DNA from 2 places in the Salimicrobium jeotgali genome. Region 2 is predicted to be linked to the other one. Evidence: riboswitches for the same ligand, from Rfam matches in the RefSeq annotation. Region 2 holds a riboswitch; the other holds the start of a gene.
What was found. A riboswitch is a leader RNA that binds a small molecule or an ion and turns the genes downstream of it on or off. The one in region 2 is predicted to bind lysine.

Region 1 (7,459 bases), 1.1 Mb from region 2:
GCTGCTTTCTCTTTTTGTTTTTCGTTTTTTTGTTCCTGAGCCTGTCTTTCCCACTCGTCCCACTGCTCGTCACTAGGCGGAGAGGTGCGCTTAATGAATAAAGCAAGAACCGTTGATACCGCCGAGAGAGCGGCAATGAGGAAGAAAGCGAAATTAACCCCAAAGATATCCGGCCTCTCCATGGATGTGAGAGATGCTGCTACGTCTTTGGATGTTGTCATCAGAGTAACTAGAACGGCAGTACCCACAGAAGCAGCGATTTGTCTCATCGTGTTACTCACCGCAGCTCCGTGCGGGATAAGTTTATTAGGCAGCTCATTCAAACCTGAAGTGGTGACGGGCATCATCACCATTGAGAAACCGAACATGCGGATAGCGTAGACGACCACCAGGTAAGTGAGAGTCGTTTCCGTATCAAGTACTCCCAAAAGGACTGTCCCGGTCGTCATGATCGAGAGACCTATCACTCCGAGCACACGTCCTCCGATCCGGTCAAAAATCCTTCCGGTAATAGGAGACATCAACCCGGAAATGAGAGCCCCCGGAAGAAGTACGAGACCGGATTCGAGCGCAGTGAAACCACGCATGTTCTGCATGAAAAGCGGAATCAGTGTTTCAGAACCTATAAGCCCCATGAACGTGATGCCGGCGATAATGGTAGTCAGTCTGAATGTTTTCAGTTTGAATACCCTGAACTCAAGCATCGGATGAGTCATACTCAACTGTCTTCTGATAAAAGCGAAGAGAATGACGGACCCGGCTGCAAGGCCGAGGAGAGTGATAGGGCTTCCCCATCCATTGTTTCCGGCACTTGTAAATCCGTACAGTAGTCCTCCGAAGCCGAACGTGGAAAGAAGTACGGAAGGAATATCGAGTTTCGGATTTTTTAGTTCCGTCACGTTCCTCAGTACGAAGAAAGCTACCAAAATCATAATAATGACAAGCGGGAAGATGAACCAGAACAGGTATCTCCATGTAAATTCTTCAGTCACCCACCCGGAAAGGGTAGGGCCGATGGCAGGGGCGAAGGAAATAACGAGTCCTATGTACCCCATGGCCGTTCCGCGTTTTTCCACCGGGAATATAAGCAGGAAGACCGTCTGCATCAGCGGAAGCATGATACCGGCCCCGGCTGATTGAATTACGCGTGCCGCGATTAAGCTCTGGAAGTTAAAAGCGATACCTCCAAGAAATGTTCCAACCAAGAAAATTGTCATAGCTGTCATGAACAGCTGTCTTGTTGTGAATTTTTCTATTAAAAATGCGGTAATCGGAATCATTATTCCGTTCACGAGCATAAAGACGGTGGTCAGCCACTGGGCGGAGTTGGCTGATACACTCATTTCTTCCATAATCGGAGGAATGGCCGTAATCATAAGTGTCTGGTTAAGGATCGTAATGAAAGATCCTGATATGAGCAATGCCGCAACCAGAACTCTGTTGTAGTTCTGTTCCACCATTGATAACCCTCCTTTAGTTTGCATAGACTAATGGAATATTATACTCTCACGCTCCGGAGGTGACAACAATTTCAAACCCGTTCTCAGTAAATAAATGAAAACAGGGGCCAGACAGCTGTTTTATAAAAGATTACCAGAAATACAAAAAAATGTTCACCTGCGGGAATAGTAGGCATTTTTAACGATTGAGCATAGACAACAGTGTGAATAAATTTTACTATGAATTTAAGATATATGAAACGAACCTATTTTGAAGTCGTCGAGGGGTGAGTATTTGGAACTGAACAACAATACCAGGCTGTTAACGTTGTTACGTATCCTTTTTGAAGAGACGGACGAAAATAACGAACTGAGCATTACGGAAATGAGCAGTAAGTTACAGGAGTTTTTCGGGGTGGATAGAGAATTCGATTCGAGAACCCTGAAAAGTGACATGAACGTGCTGGAAGAGATCGGTTATGAAATCATAAAAAACCGGGGAAAATTCGGCAAAGTATATTACAGTTTTCAGGACAGATTGTTTGAAACGTATCAGCTCCGATTGTTGAATGATGCCATTTTGTCGGCCCGTTTCATTAATGGGGAAGAAAAAAAGAAACTTATTAAAAAACTGGGCAAATTAACGAGCAGACATATTGCTGCAACCCTCCCGGACCCTCTTATATTTTCACAGATGACAGCGAACGATTATGATCAGGTTAAAATCAATATTGATCACGTGCACCGGGCTATTTCCGAGCAGCGGGTCGTCTGCTTCAAGTATGGTAAATACAACATGAATAAAACGTTCGAATATCATAGAAACGGAGACGAGTACGAAGTGAAGCCGTATGCCCTTATCTGGCAGAACGACTTCTACTATTTGATCGGCTGGTTCCGTAAAACAGAAGAGATGCGTCACTATCGTCTGGATCGTATAAGAAACATCCGTATCGCCGAGGAGACGTTTGAAAAAGGTGACTTCGATGTTCAGGAGTACGTTAATCAGAGCTTTCACATGTTCTCTGGCGAAAATATGAAAGTCGAAATAAAATTCCATCAGTCCCTTCTGAATGTAGTACTCGACAGATTCGGTCTGGAAGTATCGGTGAAACAGGTGGACGAAGAGTATTTTCTCCTGTCCACAGAAGGGAAGATGAGTACGGGACTCGTCACCTGGGTACTCCAGTGGGGGCACAAGGCCCGGGTTGTATCTCCACGTACCCTTAAACAGGAAGTGGAGAAGGAGATTGAGAAAATGAGACGTCTTTATGAAGAATGAAGTTCTGGACCCCCTGGCCGGCCAGGTTCTTACAGTACAATTAAACAAAGCCGGCAATGGGCGTTGAAGAAATACGGGGATAATAGATTTTTTTGAAACGAATCGATTGTAAAAAAGGCCCTGCTCTGGTATGTTGGAAGTAATTCAATACCACATCTTATTTCAAATAATGTTTGAAGTAAGGGTAGAGGTGCAATAATCATTAGTAGATGCAGGGAGAAGCGGAGGCTTCGGTGAATCGCATCGAAAGGGGACATTGCCGAAGTGGCAGAAGCCTCATGATTCTGACCGCTGGTTCTGGTATTTAAAAGATGCAGAACTGTCATATAGGAGACTATATGGAGGGCTATCTTACGGAGAAACGATATACATGTTTCTACGGCAACAGCGGCCCTGATTTCCGTTGTTGCTTTTTATTATGGTCCTCCGCACCTAAATCTAAAAATCTCAAAAAGGGTGTGTAACAATGAATTTTGGACAATTATTAACGGCCATGGTGACGCCTTTTGACGACCAGGAGGACATCGATTATAACCGGACGAGAAACCTCGTGGAGCATTTGATCCTCCACGGCTCGGAGGGACTTGTCGTAGCCGGAACGACCGGAGAGTCCCCGACTTTGACGGCTGAGGAGAAAGTGGAGCTTTGCCGCTTTGTAGTGGAAGTCGCAGACGGAAGAGTACCGGTCATCGCAGGTACCGGTTCCAACAATACGAAAGCCACTGTAGAACTGACGAAACGGATAGAAGCAGTGGGAGTGGACGGTATTATGCTCGTAGCTCCTTACTATAGCAAACCTTCTCAGGAAGGCCTGTATCGTCACTTTTCTCAAGTGGCTGCAGCAACTTCACTCCCGGTCATGTTATACAATATTCCCGGACGGAGTGTCGTAAACATTGAACCCGATACGATTATCAGGCTTGCTGAAATCAAGAACATTGTTTCTGTAAAAGAAGCGAGCGGTGATCTGGATGCTGCCACGCGTATCATCAGCCAGACACCTCAGGACTTTTCCGTTTACACCGGAGAAGACAGTCTGACGTTACCGATGTTATCCGTAGGGGGCGCCGGAGTCATTTCCGTGTCTTCCCATGTTATCGGTGACGAAATGAAAGACATGATAGACAGTTACAAGCGTGGGGATGTGAAGACGGCGGCCACTCTGCACGGGTACATTCTGCCTATGATGAAACTTATTTTTGCCCAGCCGAGCCCTTCTCCTGTGAAGGAAGCCCTGAATTACATGGGAGTTTCCGTAGGGAGCGTACGCCTTCCTATGATTCCTTTGGACGACGCCGAATGTTCAGCACTGCATAATATGATAGATATTTATCAGCAAAAGAAAGTAGCAAGCATTTAAGCTGTATAGAGACCGGGACAGCACAGATAATGGAAAGACAAGGACCGGTTAATTCATTGAAACGATTTTCTGGAGAACAACACGGAGACTTCTGCGGGCCGTGCCCGCAGGATGCGAAGTGTTGTTCTTTTTTATTTATACGTCGAACCCCCTCCTGGAACCGGACAGCATCGTCCGACTTCCTGGGGGGATAATTTTTGTCATGGACTTTTGTTATACCTGTATTTAAGACCAGATTCTGAATTAATCCATTCGCTGGGTGTTCGTTTTATGGAAAAGTGTTATAATGATAACTGCCGGCCTTGGCCCGGCAAACAAAAGGAGGGATAGTCATTATTAAACAGATTACCGCTCTATTACTTACTTTTTTATTTATTTTTACAGGAACTTTTGCAGTAGCGGCAGACAGTCACTCCACGAAGCAGGTGGACGCTTCCTCTCTGTACTTGAGGGAAGCGCCGGGGAGCGAGTCCGAAGTGCTGGGAGCGCTCTCTCGGGGTACGGAAGTAACAGTGCAGGAAGAGAAATACGGCTGGGCGAATGTTGATTATAATGGACAAAGTGGCTGGGTAGCGGGTCATTATCTTGTATCAGCAGGAAATTCCGCTTCCTCCGGACAGACAGCTTCAGGAGACATAATCGTCCAGGCTGATACCGTTTACCTTCGACAAGGGCCGGGCACAGAGACTCCAATCGTCGGGTTCGCCGGACAGGGGGACACGTATCAGAAATTAGAAGAACAAAATGGCTGGGTAAAAGTTCAACTTGGTAACGGCTCTGAGGCGTGGATTGCAGGATTTTTGACAAGTTCCGGCAGGGCCACTGCTGTTAAAGCGTCCCATTCCGCTTCCCCCTCTGATGATATTTCTTCTTTAAAGAATTCCACGATCGTTGTAGATGCCGGCCACGGTGGGTACGAACCCGGAGCGATAGGCAGAGATGGAACGCTTGAGAAAAATTTAACCCTTCAGACCGCACAGACGGTGGCAGGGGCACTCAGGTATGCCGGAGCGGAGGTAATTATGACACGAACCTCCGACCGATACGTTTCGCTTTTCGAACGCACCGGATCTTCCGCCCGTCACAATGCAGACGCTTTCGTAAGTCTTCACTACAATTCTCACAAATACGAAAGTGCAAGAGGGATAAGCTCTTATTACTACGGGTCTCCGTCTCTCGCTGCCTCCATACAGAACCGTCTCACAGCACGCACAAGTTATCAGGATGATGGCACACTTCATGGAAATTTCCAGGTGCTTCGTGGTAACAAGGCTCCTGCTGCATTGCTGGAACTCGGCTATATTTCCAATGGTTACGAACTGGATCTTGCAAAGACGAGGGACCACCAGAATCAGGTAGCTCAGGCAGTAACAGAAGGATTGCGCAATTATTTATCAAAATAACATCAGGACTTACATAACAGATTTTGAAGACATACGAAACCCCGGATTCTCTGAATCCGGGGTTTTTGATTTATACTAATTCGCGATCAAAGAAACGGTGTGCGGCTACGGCTTTAATGAAGTCTTCTCCAAAGGACTCGAGATCATCTGAAGTGATGACTCCCGGCTGTCCGCTCATGCCCGCTTCTTCGAGCCAGTCTTTACCGTCGTGAGTCGCTCCGACAGGCTTGAAGTGCATGTAAGCTTCTTTCGTGAAGTACTTCGCCTTCATTTTGTAAGATTCACTGAGGTCAGGGCCGCCTACAACGTACACAGCATCGAAAAGTACGGAATCTCCGGTAAGGAATGTATGATCCGCCTCTACCGTGTACCCATTATCAGCTTTGATTTTACCGAGTTTGGTACTGAATATTTCAGCATCCGCACCGGCTTTATCGATACCGTCAAGGACTCCCTGAACTTCTTCACCGTTGAAGCCTTCTGCAAGCAGCACGGCAATTTTACGGGTTTCAGGTGACTGTACCGTATTCGCCATGCTCAGAGCCGGAGAAGTTTTTGTTATATTTTCCGCCTGATTTTGTGGTGCTGCCAGTCCGAGATTATCTGCTACGTAGGAAGCAAGATCTCCGCTTATATTGGAAAGCATATCCACAACCTGTTCGCGGACGGCTGTCTGCTGACATTTACCAAGTTCAAAGCTTATAGCATCTTTAATATGACCTTTCTCGTGTTCACTCATACTGTTCCAGAACATGATGGCCTGAGAGAAGTGGTCTTTGAAGCTTTCGCTCCGTGCGCGTACTTTCTCACCTTCCACTTTTTCCTGATAATGTTCGAATCCGCCTTCCTCCGGAGGAACAGTACGCGGATGGTTATCCGCCAACGAGTTATTGTGGTAACTCGACTGACCGCGGTTAATCGTCATTCGGTGCATACCGTCGCGCTGGTTGTTATGGAAAGGGCAGACGGGGCGGTTGATCGGAATTTCGTGGAAATTGGGCCCTCCGAGACGTGTCAGCTGAGTGTCTGTATAAGAGAACAGACGTCCCTGTAACAGCGGGTCATTGGAAAAGTCGATTCCAGGTACGACGTGGCCCGGGTGGAAAGCGACCTGTTCGTTCTCGGCAAACACGTTGTCCACGTTCCGGTTCAGCGTCAGCTTACCTACCCGTTTGACCGGAACTTCTTCTTCGGGCCACACTTTCGTAGGATCCAGAACATCAAAATCGAAAGAATGCTCATCTCCTTCATCGATTATCTGAAGTCCCAGTTCGAATTCGACGAAATCTCCATTTTCAATTGCTTCGTAAAGATCGGCACGATGGAAATCCGGGTTTTTACCATTCACTTTTTGTGCCTCGTCCCATACGAGGGAGTGTACGCCGAGTTTCGGCTTCCAGTGGAACTTCACCAGATGACCTTTTCCTTCTTTATTTACCAGTCGGAAAGTGTTTACACCGAAACCTTCCATCATCCGGAAGCTTCTCGGAATGGACCGGGGACTCATCGCCCACAAAATCATGTGTGCCGATTCCTGGTTATTCGCAATGAAATCCCAGAATGTGTCATGGGCACTTGCTGCCTGAGGGATGCCGTTATGCGGTTCGGGTTTTAGCGCGTGGACGAGATCCGGAAATTTAATGGCGTCCTGAATGAAAAATACCGGTATGTTGTTACCTACAAGGTCAAAGTTGCCTTCTTCTGTATAGAACTTTGTTGCAAACCCACGCACGTCACGTGCCAGTTCTGCTGACCCTTTAGAGCCTGCAACCGTGGAGAAGCGGGTGAAGGTAGGGGTCTTTTTGCTTGTATCCGTCAAAAAATCAGCAGTTGTGTATTGTTCCAGAGACTCATAGAGCTCAAACTCTCCGTGGGCGGAATAGCCTCTGGCATGTACGGCTCTTTCCGGAATACGTTCATGGTCAAAGTGCGTTATTTTTTCTCTGAAATGGAAATCCTCCATTAAAGTAGGCCC
Region 2 (7,459 bases):
GCATTCAAATAGTGACGGATACGCTCCGGAAACTGTCTTAAAGACCCGAGGCATTCGTTCCACTCGCTTAACAGACGTTCATGGGAAACGGTCGTATACTCACGCACGACTGCCTTTCTCATATCGATGATCCTCTTGTACTGATTCTCCTCTTCATAAGGTAGAACTTTTTCGTCCATAAGAATATCGATAATATCATGGTAGCTGCCCGGATCGCGCATGATGAAGCCGTCGATCATTTTATTCCCCACATCAATCATCACTTCCACACTCATGTGGGTAGCTCTTTCCAGAGCAAGCCGTTCCGTAGTGGTCTCCATCCCTGCCTGCTGCAGTTCAGGGATCAGTTCTTCCACGTAGATGAGAAGGTTATCAATCTCTTCACGATTCACAAAATACATTCCGTTTCACACCTTTCCCGGTTTCTCATAAGAAATAAGAGGGGCGCGCATTCACCTCCTCCTTCTACTTATCAATGCGTTTCAGTACAAAATAGGCACAACCGAAGTTACAGTACTCGTACAAATAATCTTCGAGCGTGCTTATTTTCGTATCGAACGTCGCTTTCTGGTTCTGATCATCATAGAACCCTTTCAGCCTGAGCTGACCATATCCCCAGTCACCTACGATGAAATCGTATTTCCCTAGTATCTCGCTTGCTCTTTGTTCAATAGACTCTTCTTCCACCGCATTGCGGTGATCCTCTAAAATTTCATATTGTTTACCTAACAATTCCAACATGTTATCACCTCTTACACTGTTGCCAGTATACCATAATTCCACACTCCGAAGAAAAAGGTAACGACCACCTCCCGGGTATTTCCCATATAAAAAAACAGCCTGCACCAAGTGCAGACCGCCTGTATCCTATGAATTTTTGGATTTCCGTACAGCGTTGGTAATACTTAGAGCAAGTCCGCCCCAAATGATGGTGATGGTAAGAATGAACATAACTATAGCCATCAGAGTGACCCCTCCTTGTGGTTAGGCTTAGTCGGGTCTTCAAACGCCGTTCCCTGTGGCCATTTCTTCATGGAGAAAGCAAAACCGATCAGGATAGCAGCGAATGCCACCACCCACCCGAAGTAGATAAGGAAATCCGTCGGGTATCCCTCGTACGGTTCTGCAAGTTCACCAGTAAGGTTCTGGACCATCTGGAACCCGAGTACAATTGGCGTGATGACACCGAGACAGAATCGCCACCAGCCGGCAAGCATAACGTCAGAGCTTGAGTTCGCATGCTCCTGAAGAGCTTTCAGTTCTTTTGCGAACCACACGACAGCCACTACTTCGACAAGACCCGCAAGAGCCACGCCATAGCTGTTGATGAAGTGGTCGACGGTGTCGAGTATGTTCAATCCGCCTCTTGTTGCATAAAGCAGGGAAAGAATAGCTGCAATTCCTCCGCCGAAGATTACTGATTTCTGACGGGAAATATTGAATTTTTCGGATACAGCGGCTACATATGTCTCCGAAATCGAGATTAGAGAGGAGAACCCTGCCAGAACGAGAGAGGCGAAGAACAGGACACCGAACAGTCCCGGTATGCCCGGAATCTGACTGATGATTTCAGGGAACACCATGAAAGCAAGTCCTATCCCTCCGACCCCTTTCTCGGCTGCCAGGCCTGCCACAGTCGTGTCGTACTGGAAAGCCATGAATCCGACTGCGGAAAATACCCCGATTCCTGCAAGAATTTCAAAAGATGAGTTCGCAAAACCGGTAATAAATGCGTTGTTCGTAATATCGGACTTTCTCGGCAGATAGGAGGCATACGTTACCATAATTGCAAAAGCGATGGATAAACTGAAGAAAATCTGCCCGTAAGCAGCAATCCATACTTCTGCATCCAGTATTCGGCTCCAATCCGGTTCGAAAAAGCTGTTCAGACCGTTCATTGCGCCGGGAAGCGTTACAGCCCGAACGACGATGATAAGAAACAGAACGACGAGAGCCGGGATGAATATCTTGTTGGCGACTTCAATCCCTTTTTTGACTCCCCGAGACAGTGTTCCGAGCACTATAGCCCATACAATAACGAGAGGGATGAGTACTTTAGGTACGAGACCGCCAAGCTGACCGGGGTCTGCAAGATTAAGGAAGTCTCCCACGAAGAAAGCCGTCGGATCACTCCCCCAGGACAGACCGATCGAATAATAAGCATACATGAGTGCCCAGGCGATGATGACTGCATAGTACGTCGAAATGACGAACGCGACGAGCACCTGCCACCAGCCGATCCATTCCATTTTTTTGTTGATGGTAGCAAAGGATTTCGGAGCGGATCCTCTGTACCTGTGACCGATAGTGTACTCCATAATCAACAGCGGAATCCCGGCAGTGAGTAGCGCGAATAGATAAGGAACGATGAATGCACCGCCACCACTTTCATAAGCTGTAGCCGGAAAACGCCAGATGTTACCAAGGCCGATAGCCGACCCCATCGCTGCAAGCAGGAACCCTACCCGGGTGCCCCATTGTGAGCGATTTTCCATAGAAAAGACCTCCCTTTAGACTTCACCTGTCCCCCATGGTTAAAATTTAAAAAATTCGGACAAATGAGATTATTCTGTAATCTTGTATAAAGTATAATGGGAAATTTCAACTATGTCAAAAGAAACTTTAGACAATCCAACATAAACAAAAAGACCGACACACGTCGGTCTTTAGGGGCATTCAGCTATTCGTTTCAGGTTTGAACAGGAAACCGGCTGCAACCACTACTAAAAGAGTCGCAAGCAGCGGTACCAGCACACTTTCCAGCAGCGCAAAAAGGAAATATCCCGTCGAAGCGGCGACCGCTGCAATAATAGCGTAAGGTAGCTGGGTCAGCACGTGATCAATGTGATGGGATCCGGCTCCCGTTGAAGAAAGAATCGTCGTATCAGAAATCGGGGAACAGTGATCCCCGAACACGGAACCTGCCAAAACAGCGGACAGTGCCGGTACAATGAAGGACGGATCCGTAACTGCAGCGATTTCCCCTGCAATCGGAAGCATAATCCCGAATGTACCCCAGGACGTCCCAGTTGCGAGAGCCATAAACCCTGCCGTAAAGAAAATAAGCAGGGGAAGATAGGCGACATTCAGGTTCGATGCCTGCACGAGCCCGGCAAGATACTCACCCGTACTCAGCTGATCGATCACTGAACCGATCATCCATGCCAGTACAAGAATATAAATGGCCGGAAGCATCGCTTTGATTCCTTCCAGGAGCACTTTCCGGAGTGGAGACTTGCCGGAAGGGAGACCGGTGTACATCAGAATCGCTACGACAGCCGCTGTCAGTCCTCCGTAAAACAGGGAGAAATTGACGTTCGTGTTGGCGAACGTACTCAAAATATCCGCAGAACCTTCACTGGCCCGGACGCCGGTAAATATCATGAGCCCTACTGTCATCACAACGAGGACGGCAATCGGCACGAGCAGGTGTCTGATGTGTCCATTATCATGAGGATGGAACTCTTCATTCAGATCCCCGGGTATATCCGTATGCTTCGGATCGGTCAGTTCCCCCGTCTCCTCCGCTCTTCGTTCGTGCTTTTTCATGGAACCGAGGTCCAGCTTCAGCATTATAGTGAGGAAGACGAGAAGCAGCGCGGCAAAGACGTAGAAGTTATAAGGAATCATCTGGATGAACGCTTCGAACGCCCCGATATCCGTTATTTCATTCGCAGCGAGAATCGTACCGATTGTACCGATGATATAGGCGCCCCAGCTCGATATAGGAGAAATCACCGTCACCGGAGCCGAAGTGGAATCGATATAATAAGCGAGTTTAGCTCTCGACACTTTTTGTCTGTCGGTAACCGGCCGGGCTACCTGACCGACGGCAAGAGCGTTGAAATAATCATCGATGAAAATGATGATACCGAGCACTGCCGGCACTAAAGAAGCACTCCGCTTCGTCTTCACGCGGGAAATTGCCCACTTCCCGAACGCCCTGCTTCCGCCGGAGGCGGTCATGAACGCGGTCATGACGCCGAGCAGCAGCAGAAAAGAGAGCAGGTACAGGTTCCCGATATTCAGTGCCCCGTCCGTATAGAAAATCGTATAGAATTCCTGCCACAGAAGACTGAGAGTTCCCGTTACGTCGAACCCGGTAAGCATAAACGCTCCGATGAGAATTCCGAGACCGAGAGACAGCAGAACCTGCCGGGTCGCTATGACCAGAATAAGCATAAGAACGGCCGGTATAAGAGAATAGATTGTTCCTTCCATAAAGTCGTACCTCCAAAATTTTTTTGGCATGGATCGACTACATGAACATAGGAGTAATCGAAGTTTTTTTGCATATAAAAAAACAATGACAGAAAATAATCCATCATTGCTTCAGCAATATGATTATCCTCCATGCGATCAGTAGCGCACCATGCATGTAACATGCATGACAGTACATCTTTTATTCAAACATGTACCAGCATGGAAGGTATGACGATCCGTCCATACTTCGGCAGGGCATCCTTTCCCGGGGGCTCTTCGCTGTCACGCTCGTTCCCGATACTGATATGTCCTGCACCTCTACCTCATCGTGGCGATAAGGTCACGCGTATTCAATTCGGATTAAATTCTATCAGCTTCCCTTCCCTATTGCAAGGGGACTTAAGCTTCAAAAAAGAATTGCCGTCTCCAGCAATTCTTTTAAACCGGCTTATTACTAAAAAATGGACGACGACGCCCTCGATACCGTTACCGGGAAGAATACTCTCCGGACTGCACAACTTCAAGCAGCAGATCGCGAAGCATTTCCGGCAGGTAATACGTTTTCGTCGCACTATGACTGATTTCCGGGAAAAACTTCCCGAAACTGAACGTATCTGCTGTAGCCAGACTGTACCAGCGGTCCCGTTCGATCGGCTGACCGTCGAACCATACTTTACGCACGTGTTCGCCTCCGCCCGGGGAAGTGGCCGTTTCGATTTCAATACCTTCAAAAATCATTTTACCGATCACTTCTCCGCGGAACCCGAGCCCTTTCAGCGGAAATTCCGTCACCTGTTTCGTGTAGGCGGAGCGGACGACTTCGACGATTTCCTTGCCGCTCAAATGGACCTTGCAGGGGTTCATCGGGTGGGGACAGATCCGGTGCAGATCCGCGTACGTCACGGCTCCCTCATCCAGTCCTTCAAGAATGACACCGGCATTCAGCATAGCTATATCTGCCTCTGTCCAGCTGCGCAGTTCCTTCGTCAGTTCTCTCATCAGCGGTGTCTCATGGAACCAGTCCGCTGTCAGAGGAGTTTTCAGTTCCGCCACGGTCGAATAAAGACGCCGGTGCGCTTTTTCTTTTAAATTCTCGAGCCTTTCTCTCACTTCCGCACTTTCTTCAAGCGTATCGGATGCGACCGTGTACGCTTCCTTATTCACCAGTTTCTGCTTCGAATGATCCCAGTCTATAAAAATTTCACCGAGATGTGTTCCGTGCTTCCCAGCAGCCGTAAGCAGCACGCCATTGTGCTTCTCCCCTTCCGGAAGAAGGTGATGAGTATGACCTCCGATGATTACGTCAAGTCCGGGATAATCGGCAGCCATCTGCCGGTCCGTGTGGTAACCGAGGTGGGAAAGAAGAACCACGATATCACTCTGTGCCTTCACTTCCTCCATATACCTGTCCATCATTCTCTCCGGGGCCTCCACTTTCCACCCGAGCAGCTGATAGAATACACGGAAAGGAGCAGTGAGCCCGATGATGCCGAGTTTCACACCGCTCGCAGTCTCCCTGATGACGTAAGGCTTCAGCCAGTCCGGATCTTCTTTTGACATAGGGAAAGCATTCGCACAGGCTACCGGAAAGTCCGCTTCGTCGTACAGATGGTAAAGTTCCTGTTCCGCAAGGGTGATGCCTTCGTTGTTGCCGAAGTTCACTACATCATATTCGCTTGCATTCAGTAATTCCACGTTCCCTTTGCCTTTCAGTCCTTCTGCCACGGGGTGGAAGCGGTCTACGTGGTCCCCGTTGTCGAATACGAAAGAAGCTTCTTCTCTGTTTCTATGCTCCCGCCGTTTCTCTTCGATATAACCGGCGAGTTTCGGCCATTTTTCGAAATAACTGTGCAAATCGCTCGTATAGTAAATAAATATTTTCTCTATCATAATCTCTTCTCCTTATCATAATCCCTGAGAAATCAGACGGATACCTACGACAATCAGAAGAATGCGCAGCACCCATTCTATACTTTTCGCATTCATTTTACGATTCACGTACGCCCCGACCGTGCCGCCGAGATACGCTCCCGGAATAAAGAACAGCGTCCGATACCAGTCCACGTGACCGAGACCGATATGCGTCACGGAACTCGGGATTACGGCAAAAAATATCATGAACATCGAGGTGGCTGTGGCAATATGCGGAGGCAGCTGGAACAGCAGAATCATCGCCGGCACCATGAGCGATCCGCCTCCGATACCGAGCAGTCCGGATAACGTCCCGACCACGAAAGCGAGGACAAGACCGAGAGTAATCGGAACCGTATAGTGATACTCCTCCCCGGCTACTGTCCGGACTCCTTTCATCCCCTTCTTGAAGAGAGGCGTGGAGCCCTGGCGCCTCGGCAGGAAGAAAAGAAGGGATACGAAAATCATAACTCCTCCAAAAATGAGGGAAAATACATCCGCATTGAGAAAACCGTTAATGTACGCCCCGAATATGCCGCCCGGGATACTTCCGATAAGAAACAGAGCCCCTAGTTTAAAATCGACCCTCTTATGCCGAATATAGGAAAGGGCTGAAGACATCCCGGTGAAAATCATGACAATGAGAGATATCGCCACAATCTTTTGAGGAGTAACCCACGAAAAAGCTTCGAAGAAATCGGACAGGAACAGCAGGGACGGTATTAGAATCACTCCGCCGCCAAGACCGGCTATACTTCCGATGAAAGCGGTAAGGAACCCGATAATCAATGAAATAATCACAAAAATCATAAATATGTACCCTCTTTATCTTTTATATTCAACTATACCCTTATTAGAACGATGATAACACAGGTTTTCAGTGAATGGAAAAAAGCACGGGCCCCTGAAGAGGCTCGTGCTTAAATTGAAAATTTAACGGTTTATAAGTGTACGTGTTGAGAATCGAATCGGCGTATCAGAAAGCACCTGAACCACCGCCACCCCCACCTACTCCGGCACCACCACCGGCTCCGGCGCCTGTAGTCGCAGCCGAAACGGAAGCAGTCTGATCGGCCTGCCGGAAACTCTGATCAAGCGTTCCTGCAAGTATCATAAACATGGCGAGATCGTTCACAGTTACGGCACTTGCGGGCAGATCGACGTCCGATTTTCTTTTCCCTGCGCCCACCTGATACAGGTAGGCGGATATCTGATCTTTCTCTTCCCACTGCTGCCATTCATCCCCCGTTTTAAGCGGTTCGAGCTCCTGTTTGAGCCGCTGCCCTTCAAACGTAAGAGGACGATAAAGTAAAGAGAAAATGAGAAAGTAAAAGAATAACGCAAT

Region 1: another riboswitch for lysine. It lies ahead of dapA (4-hydroxy-tetrahydrodipicolinate synthase); the one in region 2 lies ahead of AAV35_RS03825 (Na+/H+ antiporter NhaC family protein).

Annotation. Positions count from the first base shown of each region.
Region 1 covers NZ_CP011361.2:1,825,492-1,832,950, reverse strand. Annotated here, with positions in the region: gene AAV35_RS09135 (MDR family MFS transporter) at 1-1,460, opposite strand, end outside; gene AAV35_RS09130 (helix-turn-helix transcriptional regulator) at 1,735-2,721, shown strand; lysine riboswitch at 2,899-3,078, shown strand; gene dapA (4-hydroxy-tetrahydrodipicolinate synthase) at 3,188-4,081, shown strand; gene AAV35_RS09120 (N-acetylmuramoyl-L-alanine amidase family protein) at 4,384-5,484, shown strand; gene AAV35_RS09115 (catalase) at 5,555-7,459, opposite strand, start outside.
Region 2 covers NZ_CP011361.2:770,357-777,815, reverse strand. Annotated here, with positions in the region: gene AAV35_RS03845 (DUF86 domain-containing protein) at 1-401, opposite strand, end outside; gene AAV35_RS03840 (YutD family protein) at 466-741, opposite strand; gene AAV35_RS03835 (methionine/alanine import family NSS transporter small subunit) at 868-963, opposite strand; gene AAV35_RS03830 (sodium-dependent transporter) at 963-2,495, opposite strand; gene AAV35_RS03825 (Na+/H+ antiporter NhaC family protein) at 2,677-4,221, opposite strand; lysine riboswitch at 4,356-4,532, opposite strand; gene AAV35_RS03820 (bifunctional metallophosphatase/5'-nucleotidase) at 4,690-6,093, opposite strand; gene AAV35_RS03815 (sulfite exporter TauE/SafE family protein) at 6,109-6,924, opposite strand; gene AAV35_RS03810 (DUF2207 domain-containing protein) at 7,091-7,459, opposite strand, start outside.